Stappia indica: one gene and its partners. The main gene of each other region encodes a partner of the protein of the gene in region 2 in a complex. Links are inferred from orthologs where the notes say so. Each region holds a gene or a part of one and is shown on either strand. Other genes may lie near its edges.

Region 1 (4,118 bases), 450 kb from region 2 along the record:
CCCATTGTCCGGCAATGGTCGAAAAGTCGGCTTGCTATACGGGGCGAGCGACGCGCCGTCAAGGCGTCTTGCACGCGAAATCGCGCGAAAGCGGCGGACCGTCCGCGCGCCGGCGACCAAGGACGCAAGTCCCGATACCGCAAGAGTGGCGCGGGCGCAACGCGGCGCGCCCATCGCCGGAAGAGGCCTCGACGACATTTGCAGTCCGTTAACCATGCGGTTACCGTGTTTCGCGAGAATGCCAGCACGAACGGTTCGCCGTCCCGCAGGGTTTCAGGCCGCAGGCCATCCTCTCGCGGGAAAATGCTTTGCGTCCCCCCGGGGTCCCTTTTCGGCTCTTCGGGTCGGTCTTGTCGGGTCGGTTCCTTCGGTCCACCGGGCCCGCCGCGTCCTCAAGCTCGAGGGCGCGCGTGCATCGGCGACGGGCCGCCCGAAGCGGGTGCGCAGGCAGGGCCGGAAGTCGAGTGTGTTGTCCGGCCGGCCGCGGCCGCGCGGAGTGTGAGGTTCCGATGTCCAGGCTCTTCCTTTCGTCTGCAAGGTCACAGGCCCGCCGCCTGCTTCCCGCCGGCTTTGCCGCCGCCGCCATGCTGGCCGCCCCGTTGGCGTCCGTTCCGGCCAGCGCCGAGACCGCACGGCTCGGCGGCGTCTACGATATCTCCGTCTCCGGCTTCAAGATCGCCCGCGGCTCGCTGTCGCTGGTGCTGCAGGCCAACGCCTATTCCGCAAAGGTCGGCATGGAGCCGGCCGGCATCGGCACGCTGTTTTCCGCCGGCAAGGGCGGGGCGGAGGCCTCCGGCTGGGTGTCGGGGAAGAAGGTGGTGCCGTCGAGCTACAAGATGGCCTCGCGTGCGGCCGACCGCGACTTCTTCGTCGACCTGGCGCAGGGCTCGGGCAAGGTGCGCTCGATGCGCGTGACGCCGAAGTTCAAGCCCAATCCGGAGCGGATCGAGGTCACCAAGAAGCACACGCGCAACGTCGTCGACCCGCTCAGCGCCATCCTGATGCCGGTGAAGGCGGCCAAGGGCCAGCCGGACGCCTCGGTCTGCGACCGCCGCATCCCGGTGTTCGACGGCTGGACGCGCTTCGACATCCAGCTCGGCTTCAAGGAAATCCGCGAGGTCTCGGGCAAGGGCTACGACGGCAAGGTGGTGGTGTGCTCGGCGCGCTGGATCCCGGTCGCCGGCCATCGCCCCTCCACCAAGTCGGTGAAGTACATGGCCGAAAACCGCCGCATGGAAGCCTGGCTCGCTCCTCTCGGCTCCGGCCGCGTCTTCGTGCCCTACCGCATAGAGATGGGCACCAACAGCGGCACGCTGGTGGTGGAACCGCGCCAGCTCGACTTCAAGGCCGGCCAGGACCAGGCCGCCCGCTGAAGCGAAAACTGCTTCTGACGCCCCCGATTTCACAAGCGCCGGCGCGGATCGCTCCCGCCGGCGCTTGCATTTTCGCCTCGCGCACGCCATGTCGACGCGGCGGGCAACTTGACAGCGGCAGCCTCCCTCGCCAGTGTCGCGCCGCAAATGACCCGGCGCCGGCATGAGGCCGCGCCGCAGACTTTCTGGACCGGTAAACCGATGCACAGCTTCCTCGAGTTCGAAAAACCCGTCGCCGACCTGCAGGGCAAGGTCCACGAGTTGCGGTCGGTCGCGGGTTCGGGCGAGGCGGTCGAGATATCGGGCGAGATCGAACGGCTGGAAAAGAAGGCCGAGCAGACGCTGCGCGACCTCTATTCGCGGCTGACGCCCTGGCAGAAGACGCTGGTGGCGCGCCATCCGGACCGTCCGCATGCGGCGGACTACATCACCGGGCTGATCGAGGACTTCACGCCGCTGGCCGGCGACCGCAGCTATGCCGAGGACGCGGCGATCATCGCCGGCATCGGCCGGTTCCGCGGCCGCTCGGTGGCGATCCTGGGCCAGGAGAAGGGCGCCGACACCCAGTCGCGGCTCAAGCACAATTTCGGCATGGCGCGGCCCGAGGGCTACCGCAAGGCGGTGCGCATCATGCAGATGGCCGAGCGGTTCTCGCTGCCGGTGATTTCCTTCGTCGACACTGCCGGCGCCTATCCGGGCATCGGCGCCGAGGAGCGCGGCCAGGCCGAGGCGATCGCCCGCTCGACCGATGCCTGCCTGGCGCTGGGGACGGCGAACCTTGCCCTGATCATCGGCGAAGGCGGCTCGGGCGGTGCCATCGCCATCGCCACCGCCAACCACGTCGCCATGCTGGAGCACGCGATCTACAGCGTGATCTCGCCGGAGGCCGGCGCCTCGATCCTGTGGCGCGACAGCGCCAGGGCGCAGGACGCGGCCACCAACATGAAGATCACCGCGCAGGACCTGATCCAGCTCAAGGTGATCGACGAGATCGTCGAGGAGCCGCTGGGCGGCGCGCACCGGGCCAAGGCCATCGTCATCGACCGTGCGGGCGGGGCCATCGACAAGGCGCTCGCCCGGTTCGACGGGATGAGCGGCGCCGAGATCCGCGCCCATCGCCGCGACAAGTTCCTGGCCATCGGCCGGTCGCTGTAAGCCCGCCAGGGGCTTCGATCGCGCTCTGCCGCCAAAACGCCAGAATCTTGCGTCAGCAAGACGCGAGCATTGTGAAATCCGTCCGCAGGGCGGCGCTGGAACCGTTGTGTTTCCGGCCGCCGCTGAGGGCAGGACCGCTGGCGGGGTAACTCCCAAGTGACTGGAAGTGCGGGCCGCGCCGACCGATAGTGGCGGCATGGCAGGCAGGCATGACGGTCGCGGGGCAGGGATTTCGAACAGGGTCCCTGACAGGTTTCGGGCAGGGTTCGGGCTCAGTTTCGGCAGGGTTTTAGGCAGACAGGCATGATGGTGCAGGGGATCGCACGGCTTCGCACAAACACCCGCAGGACGCTTGTGGCGCTGGCGCTTGCCGGCGCGCTCGCCGGTTGCCAGGCCGACGAGATGATCACCTCCGGGCCGAAGCACCTGCGCGAGATCAGCGCCAGCATCCGGCAGAAGATGCCGGGCCTCGACATGTCGACGACCAGCCCGATCATGCTGCGCATCTTCAAGGAAGAATCCACCCTTGAAGTGTGGAAGCAGACGCGCAACGGCCGATATGCGCTGCTGGAGACGTTCGAGATCTGCAAGTGGTCCGGCGAGCTGGGTCCGAAGGTCAAGGAAGGCGACCGCCAGGCGCCGGAAGGCTTCTACGAGATCACCCCGGCATTGATGAACCCGAATTCCAGCTATCACCTGGCGTTCAACCTCGGCTATCCCAACCAGTACGACCGCTCGCACAACCGCACCGGCACGCATCTGATGGTGCATGGCGCCTGCTCCTCGCGCGGGTGCTACGCGATGACCGACCAGCAGGTGCAGGACATCTACGGCCTGGCGCGCGAGAGCTTCAAGGGCGGCCAGCGCTCGTTCCAGGTGCAGGCCTTTCCCTTCCGCATGACCGCGGAGAACATGGCCAAGCACCGCAAGTCCGAGCATTATGACTTCTGGCGGATGCTGAAGAGCGGCTACGACCATTTCGAGGTGACCAAGCAGCCGCCGAAGATCGCCGTCTGCGAGAAGCGCTATGTCTTCGACGCGGTGCCGCTGGTGGAGGGCGTACCGTTCCGCGCCACCGCCAAGTGCCCGGAATACGACATTCCCGACGCCATCGAGGTCGCAGTCGCGCAGAAGCAGCGCAAGGACGAGCAGAAGATCATCGAGATCGCCGCGGCAGAGGAGCGGGCCGAGCGCCGGCGCGCGCAGATCGCCGCGCTCTTCGGCAACAGCGAGGCGGACAAGGCCGGCGAGACGGCAGAGACGCCGGGCGAGACGACCCCGGCGGCCGGCACCAGCCAGCCCGTCGCGGTGGCCGCGACCACGGCGGCGCCTGCCGCTGCAACGGCCCGAGAAGCTACGGCGACAGCAGCCACGGCGACGACCGAGGCTGCCACGCAGCAGACGGCCTTCGCTGCGACCGAGAAGAAGACGTCCGGCGGGTTCTTCAGCCGGCTGTTCTCAGGGGGCAGCAGCGACGAGGCCGAGGCTGCCGACGGCACGCCGGACCCGAATGCGCCGGTGCCCCCGGCCAAGCCGTGATCATTGGAACTGTCGTAGGTTTTACGCCCAGATCGCCATGCGCAGGCCTCT
Region 2 (2,901 bases):
CAGGGTGGGACCGGGCAAGATGAGTGACACGCGGATCGACCGCCGCTTCGCGGCATTGCAGGCGGCGAACCGTCCGGCGCTGGTGACCTTCGTCACGGCCGGCGATCCGGACCTTGCCACCTCCCAGGCGATCCTCGATGCGCTGCCGGCCGCCGGCGCCGACGTCATCGAGCTCGGCATGCCCTTCTCCGATCCGATGGCCGAAGGCATTCCCGTGCAGCTCGCCAACCAGCGCGCGCTGGCTGCCGGGCAGACCATGGACAAGACGCTGGACATGGTGCGCGCCTTCCGCCGCCACGACCAGGACACGCCCATCGTGCTGATGGGCTACTACAACCCGATCTACGTGCGCGATCCCGCCGTTTTCGTCAAAACGGCGGTCGAGGCCGGCGTCGACGGGTTGATCATCGTCGACATTCCGCCGGAGGCCGACGACGAGCTTTGCCTGCCGGCCATGGCCGCCGGTCTCAACTTCATCCGCCTGACGACGCCGACGACCGACGACAAGCGGCTGCCCGCCGTTCTCGCCAACACGTCGGGTTTCGTCTATTACGTATCGGTGACCGGCATCACCGGCGCCACCATCGCCAACCGCGACCGGGTGACCGAGGCGGTCCGCCGCATCAAGCGTCACACCTCGCTTCCGGTTGCCGTGGGCTTCGGCGTCAAGACGGCGGAAGATGCCGAGGTGATCGGCCGCGATGCCGATGGCGTCGTCGTCGGATCGGTGCTGGTGGAAGCGGTGCGCACGAGCCTCGACGGCGAGGGCCGGGCAACGGCTGCGACGGTCGAGGCTGTGGCCTCGGTGGTGCGCGGACTGGCCGGCGGCGTCGCGCGGGCCCGCGGCTGAGCCGCATCGGCCGCGTGAGGGCCGGGAACATGCAAGACAACGGACGGTATCTGCCTTGAACTGGATCAACAACGTCGTTCGCCCGAAGATCCGCGGCCTGCTGCAGAAGCGGGACGTGCCGGAGAACCTGTGGATCAAGTGCCCCGAGACCGGCGAGATGGTTTTCCATCGCGATCTCGAGGCGAACCAGTGGGTGGTGCCGAATTCCGGCCACCACATGCGGATTTCCGGCACACGCCGGCTCGAGCTGTTCTTCGACGACGGCTCGTTCGAGAAGGTGAAAACCCCCGAGGTCGTCGCCGATCCGCTGAAGTTCCGCGACGAGAAGCGCTACACCGACCGCCTGCGCGATGCCCGTGCCAAGACCGGCCTCGATGATGCCGTCACGGTTGCGACCGGCAAGCTGCGCGGCATGGACATGACCGCCGCGGTGCAGGACTTCGCCTTCATGGGCGGGTCGCTCGGCATGGCCGCCGGCGAGGCGGTGCTGACCGGCATGCAGACGGCCGTTGCGCGCAAGACGCCCTTCGTGCTCTTCGTCGCCTCGGGCGGCGCGCGCATGCAGGAAGGCATCCTGTCCCTGATGCAGATGCCGCGCACCACCGTCGGCGTGCAGATGCTGCGCGATGCGGGCCTGCCCTATATCGTCGTCTTCACCAACCCGACGACCGGCGGCGTGACGGCCTCCTATGCGATGCTGGGCGACGTGCACATGGCCGAGCCGGGCGCGCTGATCGGCTTTGCCGGTCCCCGCGTCATCGAGCAGACCATCCGCGAAAAGCTCCCCGAGGGCTTCCAGCGCTCGGAATACCTGCTCGACCACGGCATGGTCGACATGGTCGTGCATCGCCACAAGCTGCCCGAGACCATCGCCCGCGTCTGCTCGATCCTGATGAAGGCCGAGGTCAGCCTGCCGGACGAGGAAGAGCTGATGACGCCGTCGCGCGAGGAAGACGAGGCCAAGGTCTCGCCGGAACTCGTCCAGGGCGGCGAGACCTCTTCCGCAGCCGAGAGTGGCAGCCGCGAAGCCGACGGCGAGAGCCGCTAGACGGCCGGGCTGTCGCAGGCGCGACACGGGTGGACGCAGCCAGGCTTGCCGCGTTCCCGAAAGATCCCGTAACCATGAGGGCTGCTGCAGCCGTGCGGATCCCCGCGCGGCAGGGCGGGCAGGACAATGGACCAGGTAACAGCGATCCTCGACCGACTTCTGGCGCTGCACCCGCGCGAGATCGACCTGTCGCTCGGCCGCATGGAGCGCCTGCTCGATGCGCTGGGGCGGCCGCAGGACCGCTTGCCGCCGCTCGTCCACATTGCCGGCACCAACGGCAAGGGCTCCACCACCGCCTTCATGCGGGCGATCCTGGAGGCGGCCGGCCTCAAGGTGCATGTCTACACCTCTCCGCACCTGGTCTCCTTCAACGAGCGCATTCGCCTTGCCGGGCGCATCGTCACGGACGCGCGGCTGATCGAGGCGCTGGACACCTGCGAACAGGCCAATGCGGGCGCGGAGATCACCTTCTTCGAGGTGACGACGGCCGCGGCCCTGCTGCTCTTCGCCGAGGAGCCGGCGGACGTGCTGCTGCTGGAGGTCGGTCTCGGCGGCCGGCTCGATGCCACCAACGTCGTCGATGCGCCCCTCGCGGCCACCATCACGCCGCTGTCGATGGACCATGAGCGCTATCTCGGCGAGCGGCTTGCCGACATCGCGGCGGAAAAGGCCGGCATCCTCAAGCGCGGCTGCCCGGCAGTGATCGCACCGCAGCCGGACGAGGCGCTTGAGGTGATCTCGCGCATCGCTGCACGTCTGGGCGCGCCGCTTCAGGTTTTCGGGCAGGATTTCACCGCCTTCGAGGAGAACGGCCGTCTCGTCTACCAGGACGAGGAAGGTCTGATGGACCTGCCGCTGCCGCGCCTGTTCGGTCGCCACCAGATCGTCAACGCGGCGATGGCCATCGCCTCGCTGCGCGCTGCCGGGCGCCTGCCGGCGCCGGAGACCATCGAGGCCGGGCTCCTGGCCGTCGACTGGCCGGGCCGCATGCAGCCGCTGACGG
Region 3 (4,094 bases), 2.2 Mb from region 2 along the record:
AGGAAGCGGGCGACGTCGCCCAGGGCCTGGTGATCAATCCGGCGGCCTATACCCACACCTCGGTGGCGCTTCACGACGCGATCCGGGCAGCGCAGATCCCGACCGTCGAGGTCCATCTGACGAACGTCCACGCCCGCGAGGCGTTCCGCCACCACTCCTACGTTTCGCCGGTCGCGCTCGGCGTGATCTGCGGTTTCGGCCCGACGGGCTACCGGCTGGCGCTGGAAGCGCTGTCGACCGTCATCAGGCCATGACCTGCGGGCGCACAGGCGCGCCTTAACAACCACGAAAAGATCAAGACAAGCCCATGTCGGAAAAGAAAAACCAGCTCGACCAGGACCTGATTCGCCAGCTCGCGGCACTGCTCGACGAGACCAACCTGACCGAGATCGAGCTCGAGCGGGACGATTTCCGCGTCCGCGTCGCCCGTCAGGTCACCGTCGAGGCGCCGGTCTCCATCGGCCGCGCCGCAGCTCCCGCCGTCGCCGCACCGGCGCCGGTCGCCCCCGCCGAGGCCGCCAACCATCCGGGCGCCGTGACCTCGCCGATGGTCGGCACCGCCTACCGCTCGCCGGAGCCGGGCGCGCGCACCTTCGTCGAGATCGGCGACACGGTTGCCGCCGGCGACACGCTGCTGATCGTCGAAGCCATGAAGACCATGAACCAGATCGCGGCGCCGCGCGCCGGACGGGTGACGGCGATCTTCGTCGAAGACGGCCAGCCCGTGGAGTACGGCGAGCCCCTCGTCGTCATCGAGTGACGGGGACCGAGCCCATGTTCTCCAAGATCCTGATCGCCAACCGGGGCGAGATCGCGCTGCGCGTGCTGCGCGCGTGCAAGGAGCTTGGCATCCAGACGGTGGCCGTGCACTCGACCGCCGATGCCGATGCCATGCATGTGCGCCTTGCCGACGAGAGCGTCTGCATCGGCCCGCCGGCCGCGCGCGACAGCTACCTCAACATCCCGCAGCTGCTGGCCGCCTGCGAGATCACCGGCGCCGACGCGGTGCATCCCGGCTACGGCTTCCTGTCGGAAAACTCCCGCTTCGCCGAGATCCTGGAGGCGCACAACATCGCCTTCATCGGGCCGACGGCCGAGCATATCCGCATCATGGGCGACAAGATCGCCGCCAAGCAGACGGCGCGCGACCTCGGCATCCCGGTGGTTCCCGGCTCCGACGGCGCGGTGACGCCGAGCGACGATGCCCATGCGATCGCCCGCGAGATCGGCTATCCGGTGCTGGTCAAGGCCGCTGCCGGCGGCGGCGGACGCGGCATGAAGGTGGCGCTCACCGAAAAGGACCTCGACACCGCGCTGTCGACGGCCCGTTCGGAAGCCAAGGCCGCCTTCGGCGACGATGCGCTCTACATGGAGAAGTATCTCGGCAAGCCGCGCCACATCGAGATCCAGGTGCTGGGCGACGGCCGGGGCAATGCCATCCATCTGGGCGAGCGCGACTGCTCGCTGCAGCGCCGCCACCAGAAGGTCTGGGAGGAGGCTCCCTCCCCGGCGCTGAACGCGGCGCAGCGCAAGGAGATCGGCGAGATCGTCGCCACTGCCATGCGCAAGCTGAAATACCGCGGCGTCGGCACGATCGAGTTCCTCTACGAGGACGGCAAGTTCTACTTCATCGAGATGAACACCCGCCTGCAGGTGGAGCATCCGGTGACGGAGATGATCACCGGCATCGACCTGGTCAACGAGCAGATCCGCATCGCCTCGGGCGCCGAGCTGACGCTGCGCCAGGAGGACGTGCTGTTCGAGGGCCATGCCATCGAATGCCGCATCAATGCCGAGAACCCGCGCACCTTCGCGCCCTCGCCCGGCCAGATCAGCTACTATCACCCGCCGGGGGGCCTGGGCGTGCGCGTCGATTCCGGCGTCTATCAGGGCTACCGGATCCCGCCGCACTACGACAGCCTGATCGGCAAGCTGATCGTGCACGGCCGCAACCGGGTGGAGTGCATGATGCGGCTGCGGCGCTGCCTCGACGAGTTCGTCGTCGACGGCATCCAGTCGACGATCCCGCTGTTCCGCGACCTGGTCGACAACCAGGACATCGCCAACGGCATGTACGACATCCACTGGCTCGAGAAGTATCTCGCCGCCAAGTCGGACGACGACTGACGGGACGGACGGCGCCGCGAGCCGGCGCCGTCTCCCGAAGTTTGCAGGCGCGCGTTTGACGAGCCTGCCAGGAAGGGCAGCCATGGCCGGGAACACCCACGATCCGCTGGTCATCACGCCGCAGGTGCTGCTCAAGGCCTATGCCTGCGGCATCTTTCCCATGGCCGAGTCGGCCGAGGATCCCAACCTCTTCTGGATCGAGCCGGAGCATCGCGGCGTCCTGCCGCTCGAGAGCTTCCACATCCCCCGCCGCCTGCGCCGCACCCTGCGCCAGGACGTGTTCGAGATCCGCGTCGACCACGACTTCCAGGGCGTGATCGACGGCTGCGCCGCCCCGGCGGACGGCCGCCGCAAGACCTGGATCAACCGCGAGATCCGCCGCCTCTACGGCGCGCTCTACGACATGGGCTACTGCCATACGGTGGAAGCCTGGCGCGGCGGCGAGCTGGTCGGCGGGCTCTACGGCGTGTCGCTGGGCGGCGCCTTCTTCGGCGAGAGCATGTTCGCCCGCGAGCGCGATGCCTCCAAGGTGGCGCTGAGCCATCTGGTGGCGCGGCTGATCGCCGGCGGCTACCACCTGCTCGACGCGCAGTTCGTCACCGAGCACCTGGCCCAGTTCGGCGCGGAAGAAGTGCCGAAGGCGATCTACGACAGGCAGCTGAGCGCCGCGCTCAATCACTATGGCGACTTCCTGGCCCTGTCCGACCGGGTCACGGGCGCTGAGGCGCTGGCCGTGATCGACAGCGCGCAGGACAGCTCGGACAGGGACTGAGCTCCCTAAAACTCCAGGCCGAGCAGCCGCGCGACCTCTTCGGCCAGCAGGCGCGCCTCGTCCGCGCCCTTGCCGCGCGGCTCCGTCTCCAGGATCGTCAGCCCCTCGCCCATCGAGGCGGCGAAGGCCGTACGGTTGCCGAGCCGGGCGGAGGCGACGGTGAAGCCGTTCTCGCCGATCAGCCCCATCACCTCGGCCGTCAGCGCGGCGCGCGGCGGCACGCGGTTCAGCACGACGAGCGAGTCGGTGCCCTCACGCCTGGCGATGTCGACCGTCTGGCCGGTGGCCCACAGGTCGACCTGCGTCGGCTGCATCGGCACCAGCACGAGGTCGGCGGCCTCGATGGCCGGGCGCACGTCGGAATCGGTCTTGGGCGGCGTGTCGAGGATGACGAGGCCATGGTCGCGGGCGAGCGAGCGCGCCTCGCGCCGGGCGCCCCAGCCGCTGGAGGTGCGGAAGGTCAGGCCGGTCGTCCCGTCGCCGAGCGAGCCCTCGCGGGCCTCGTACCAGGTGCCGAGCGAGCCTTGCGGATCGATGTCGACCACGGCGACCGGAAAGGCGCCGCGCGCGGCCAGCGCCACCGCAAGATGCGCCGCCAGCGTCGTCTTGCCCGAGCCGCCCTTTTGCTGCGCGACAGAAATGATACGCCCCGTCATGGTCTGCTCCCGCAGGTTCCGTCTTCGCTCGTGCCGTCCATCAGTGTTGCCCGCCATTGTTGCATTGCAAAAAATCAAAGACAATCGCCATCATGGTGGCCGCCGGGCGAGGCATGCGCAAGCGCCGTCCCCTCTTCCGTCCCCTCTTCCGCCCCCTCTGGACCGGGCAAGGCCGAGGGCGTAAACAAGGGCCCGCCGGCCGTCCCGCACCGTTCCATCCGCAGGAGATTTTCCGTGACCGACCATGTGATTGCGCCTCCTGCCGCGGCCGATGTCGCCGTCGAGGGAACGGATGCGCGCTTCCCCATCCGCCGGGTCTTCTGCGTCGGGCGCAACTATGCCGCCCATGCCCGCGAGATGGGCAAGGACCCGGACCGGGAGCCGCCGTTCTTCTTCACCAAGCCGGCGGACGCGGTGTGCGATGCCGGCGGCACCCTCCCCTATCCGCCGCTGACGCAGGACCTGCATCACGAGGTGGAGCTGGTGGTCGCCATCGGCCGCGGCGGGCGCGACATCGCGCCGGAGGATGCGGAAAACCA
Region 4 (3,911 bases), 2.2 Mb from region 2 along the record:
AACAGCGGGATCGTCGACTGGATGCCGTCGACGACGAACTCGTCGAGGCAGCGCCGCAGCCGCATCATGCACTCCACCCGGTTGCGGCCGTGCACGATCAGCTTGCCGATCAGGCTGTCGTAGTGCGGCGGGATCCGGTAGCCCTGATAGACGCCGGAATCGACGCGCACGCCCAGGCCCCCCGGCGGGTGATAGTAGCTGATCTGGCCGGGCGAGGGCGCGAAGGTGCGCGGGTTCTCGGCATTGATGCGGCATTCGATGGCATGGCCCTCGAACAGCACGTCCTCCTGGCGCAGCGTCAGCTCGGCGCCCGAGGCGATGCGGATCTGCTCGTTGACCAGGTCGATGCCGGTGATCATCTCCGTCACCGGATGCTCCACCTGCAGGCGGGTGTTCATCTCGATGAAGTAGAACTTGCCGTCCTCGTAGAGGAACTCGATCGTGCCGACGCCGCGGTATTTCAGCTTGCGCATGGCAGTGGCGACGATCTCGCCGATCTCCTTGCGCTGCGCCGCGTTCAGCGCCGGGGAGGGAGCCTCCTCCCAGACCTTCTGGTGGCGGCGCTGCAGCGAGCAGTCGCGCTCGCCCAGATGGATGGCATTGCCCCGGCCGTCGCCCAGCACCTGGATCTCGATGTGGCGCGGCTTGCCGAGATACTTCTCCATGTAGAGCGCATCGTCGCCGAAGGCGGCCTTGGCTTCCGAACGGGCCGTCGACAGCGCGGTGTCGAGGTCCTTTTCGGTGAGCGCCACCTTCATGCCGCGTCCGCCGCCGCCGGCAGCGGCCTTGACCAGCACCGGATAGCCGATCTCGCGGGCGATCGCATGGGCATCGTCGCTCGGCGTCACCGCGCCGTCGGAGCCGGGAACCACCGGGATGCCGAGGTCGCGCGCCGTCTGCTTGGCGGCGATCTTGTCGCCCATGATGCGGATATGCTCGGCCGTCGGCCCGATGAAGGCGATGTTGTGCGCCTCCAGGATCTCGGCGAAGCGGGAGTTTTCCGACAGGAAGCCGTAGCCGGGATGCACCGCGTCGGCGCCGGTGATCTCGCAGGCGGCCAGCAGCTGCGGGATGTTGAGGTAGCTGTCGCGCGCGGCCGGCGGGCCGATGCAGACGCTCTCGTCGGCAAGGCGCACATGCATGGCATCGGCATCGGCGGTCGAGTGCACGGCCACCGTCTGGATGCCAAGCTCCTTGCACGCGCGCAGCACGCGCAGCGCGATCTCGCCCCGGTTGGCGATCAGGATCTTGGAGAACATGGGCTCGGTCCCCGTCACTCGATGACGACGAGGGGCTCGCCGTACTCCACGGGCTGGCCGTCTTCGACGAAGATCGCCGTCACCCGTCCGGCGCGCGGCGCCGCGATCTGGTTCATGGTCTTCATGGCTTCGACGATCAGCAGCGTGTCGCCGGCGGCAACCGTGTCGCCGATCTCGACGAAGGTGCGCGCGCCCGGCTCCGGCGAGCGGTAGGCGGTGCCGACCATCGGCGAGGTCACGGCGCCCGGATGGTTGGCGGCCTCGGCGGGGGCGACCGGCGCCGGTGCGGCGACGGCGGGAGCTGCGGCGCGGCCGATGGAGACCGGCGCCTCGACGGTGACCTGACGGGCGACGCGGACGCGGAAATCGTCCCGCTCGAGCTCGATCTCGGTCAGGTTGGTCTCGTCGAGCAGTGCCGCGAGCTGGCGAATCAGGTCCTGGTCGAGCTGGTTTTTCTTTTCCGACATGGGCTTGTCTTGATCTTTTCGTGGTTGTTAAGGCGCGCCTGTGCGCCCGCAGGTCATGGCCTGATGACGGTCGACAGCGCTTCCAGCGCCAGCCGGTAGCCCGTCGGGCCGAAACCGCAGATCACGCCGAGCGCGACCGGCGAAACGTAGGAGTGGTGGCGGAACGCCTCGCGGGCGTGGACGTTCGTCAGATGGACCTCGACGGTCGGGATCTGCGCTGCCCGGATCGCGTCGTGAAGCGCCACCGAGGTGTGGGTATAGGCCGCCGGATTGATCACCAGGCCCTGGGCGACGTCGCCCGCTTCCTGGATCCAGTCGACCAGCACGCCCTCGTGGTTGGACTGGCGGAACTCGATGTCGAGATCGAGATCCTCGCCGACATCGCGGCACAGCCGCTCGATATCGGCCAGCGTCGCCGTTCCGTAGGTGGAAGGCTCCCGGGTCCCGAGCCGGTTGAGGTTCGGTCCGTTGAGGACGTAGATCGAGGCGGACATGCAATCCTCTTCAAGGGTCCCGGCGGCGAACCTGCTGGTGTCGAAAGTCCGGTCCAGAAGCCCGACAAGGGGCAACGCGGCGCACCCTCGCGCCGCGTCGCGACATCCCGCCTCTTATAGGCACTCGCGCGGATGAGGAAAAGACCTGATCTTCCCGCTTTGCTCACCCCGCGCGCCCGTCGCCGGCGGCCTCAGCAGGTCGCCTGGCCGCAATTGCGCATGGCCGAGATCTTGCCCTTGAGCTGGTCGTAGCCGACCGCGCCCATCACCACCTCGTCGCCGATCACATAGGACGGGGTGCCGGTCAGGCCGAGCCGGTTGGCGAGCATGTAGACCTCCTCGATGGCGGTGTTCACCTCGCTCTTGCCCAGCGTCTCCTCGACCTTGGCCGTGTCGATGCCCGCGGTCTTGGCCGCGGCCAGCGCCGCCGCCTTGTTGGCCTGGCCGCGCAGGCCCATCAACTCGCGGTGGAAGTCGTGATACTTCTCCGGCGCGACGATGTTGACCGCAACGGCGACCTGCGCCGCCTCGACCGAGCCCTGGCCCAGCACCGGGAATTCCTTCAGGACGATGCGCAGCTTGTCGTCCTCTTCCAGCAGCCGCTCCATGTCGGCCATGGCCCGCTTGCAGTAGCCGCAATTGTAGTCGAAGAACTCGACCAGCGTGACGTCGCCCTCGCGGTTGCCGAGCTCCACCTGACGGGTGGACTCGAACAGGATGTCGGCGACGCTCGACAGCGCGTCCGAGCGGGCCTTGCTGGCGGCGGCGAGCTCGCGGCGCTCCAGCTCCTCCAGCGCCTCGCGGATCACTTCCGGGTTCTTGACCAGGTACTCGCGTACGATGGTCTCGACGTCGCCGCGCTGCAGCGGCGTGTCCTGGGCAAGCGCCATCGGCGACAGGAAGAGCGCCAGCATCGCGGCGGCGGCCAGTACGAGTTTCTTCATTCGGATCTCCAGCGGCCGGGCCCTGCCGGCGTGAGTGCCTTGCATCCTTGCGGCGCGGTCACGACCGTCCGGGGAGCTTCGGGGGTTTATAGGACACGATATCATCGGCTTGCAGCCATGCGGGCGTGCCCCGCTTCAATTTTTTTTGTGCACGGGCGGCGTAGCGCTTGGCGGCCTCGAAATCCCCGCGCGCCATCAGGCCCCTTGCGGTCGCCACATCCGCCTCCGCCGTCTTGCCCTGTCGGCCGAGCGCGATGGCCAGCTGCGAATGGCCGATGGGCGAGTTCTCGTCCACCTGCAGGCCGGCCTTGAGGATCTTCTCGGCCTCCGGCAGCAGCGATGTGTCGTTGGCCGCGACCAGCGCGAAGCCCAGCCAGATCTGGAACTGCGCCTCCCGCGGGCGCAGGCTCAAGGCCTGGCGGAACGGCGCGATGGCCGCCTTCGGGTTGCCTGATTCCAGCAGCGCCTGGCCTTTGAGTTCGTAAAAATAGGGGTTGTCCGGCTGCCGGCGGATCAGCTTGTCGATGGCCTCGACCGCTTCCTTGCGGCTGCGGGTGCGCATGGTCACCACCGCGCGCGCATATTCGGCCGGCAGCGAGCTGTCGGAGCGCGGGTAGTCGCGCGCCACCGTGTTCGGATGGGCGGTGAAGGCGATCAGCTTGGCGCGCACCATGTCGTGGCGGGCCTGCAGCTGCGGGTTTTCCGGCGCGTCCCAGTAGGGGCTCTGGCGCGCCACCGTCTCCAGCT

The links.
Region 1: the proteins of accD (region 2) and GH266_RS11445 are in contact, whole or in part, in a solved structure (PDB 8UXZ), measured with the Escherichia coli proteins. The link is inferred for Stappia indica from one-to-one orthologs.
Region 3: the proteins of accD (region 2) and accC are in contact, whole or in part, in a solved structure (PDB 8UXZ), measured with the Escherichia coli proteins. The link is inferred for Stappia indica from one-to-one orthologs.
Region 4: the proteins of accD (region 2) and accB are in contact, whole or in part, in a solved structure (PDB 8UXZ), measured with the Escherichia coli proteins. The link is inferred for Stappia indica from one-to-one orthologs.

Annotation. Positions count from the first base shown.
Region 1 is NZ_CP046908.1:2,447,895-2,452,012, reverse strand. The notes cover bases 578-3,551. They hold GH266_RS11445 (acetyl-CoA carboxylase carboxyltransferase subunit alpha), read left to right. Parts: upstream 578-1,574; coding sequence 1,575-2,528; downstream 2,529-3,551. Other genes in these bases: GH266_RS11440 (L,D-transpeptidase family protein), read left to right, coding at 2,832-3,551; GH266_RS11450 (DUF3108 domain-containing protein), read left to right, coding at 578-1,373. In the rest of the region: more of GH266_RS11450, read left to right, coding at 510-577; more of GH266_RS11440, read left to right, coding at 3,552-4,067; GH266_RS11435 (DUF429 domain-containing protein), read right to left, coding at 4,089-4,118. UniProt on the Escherichia coli protein: Component of the acetyl coenzyme A carboxylase (ACC) complex. First, biotin carboxylase catalyzes the carboxylation of biotin on its carrier protein (BCCP) and then the CO(2) group is transferred by the carboxyltransferase to acetyl-CoA to form malonyl-CoA.
Region 2 is NZ_CP046908.1:2,895,778-2,898,678, forward strand. It holds accD (acetyl-CoA carboxylase, carboxyltransferase subunit beta), read left to right. Parts: upstream 1-905; coding sequence 906-1,898; downstream 1,899-2,901. Other genes in the region: trpA (tryptophan synthase subunit alpha), read left to right, coding at 20-850; GH266_RS13650 (bifunctional folylpolyglutamate synthase/dihydrofolate synthase), read left to right, coding at 2,025-2,901.
Region 3 is NZ_CP046908.1:689,965-694,058, forward strand. The notes cover bases 1-2,950. They hold accC (acetyl-CoA carboxylase biotin carboxylase subunit), read left to right. Parts: upstream 1-774; coding sequence 775-2,127; downstream 2,128-2,950. Other genes in these bases: aroQ (type II 3-dehydroquinate dehydratase), read left to right, coding at 1-254; accB (acetyl-CoA carboxylase biotin carboxyl carrier protein), read left to right, coding at 308-760; aat (leucyl/phenylalanyl-tRNA--protein transferase), read left to right, coding at 2,210-2,899; parA (ParA family partition ATPase), read right to left, coding at 2,905-2,950. In the rest of the region: more of parA, read right to left, coding at 2,951-3,555; GH266_RS03160 (fumarylacetoacetate hydrolase family protein), read left to right, coding at 3,790-4,094. UniProt on the Escherichia coli protein: This protein is a component of the acetyl coenzyme A carboxylase complex; first, biotin carboxylase catalyzes the carboxylation of the carrier protein and then the transcarboxylase transfers the carboxyl group to form malonyl-CoA.
Region 4 is NZ_CP046908.1:688,087-691,997, reverse strand. What follows is about bases 1-2,767. They hold accB (acetyl-CoA carboxylase biotin carboxyl carrier protein), read right to left. Parts: upstream 1,727-2,767; coding sequence 1,274-1,726; downstream 1-1,273. Other genes in these bases: GH266_RS03130 (DsbA family protein), read right to left, coding at 2,412-2,767; aroQ (type II 3-dehydroquinate dehydratase), read right to left, coding at 1,780-2,220; accC (acetyl-CoA carboxylase biotin carboxylase subunit), read right to left, coding at 1-1,259. Also shown: more of GH266_RS03130, read right to left, coding at 2,768-3,164; GH266_RS03125 (M48 family metalloprotease), read right to left, coding at 3,223-3,911. UniProt on the Escherichia coli protein: This protein is a component of the acetyl coenzyme A carboxylase complex; first, biotin carboxylase catalyzes the carboxylation of the carrier protein and then the transcarboxylase transfers the carboxyl group to form malonyl-CoA.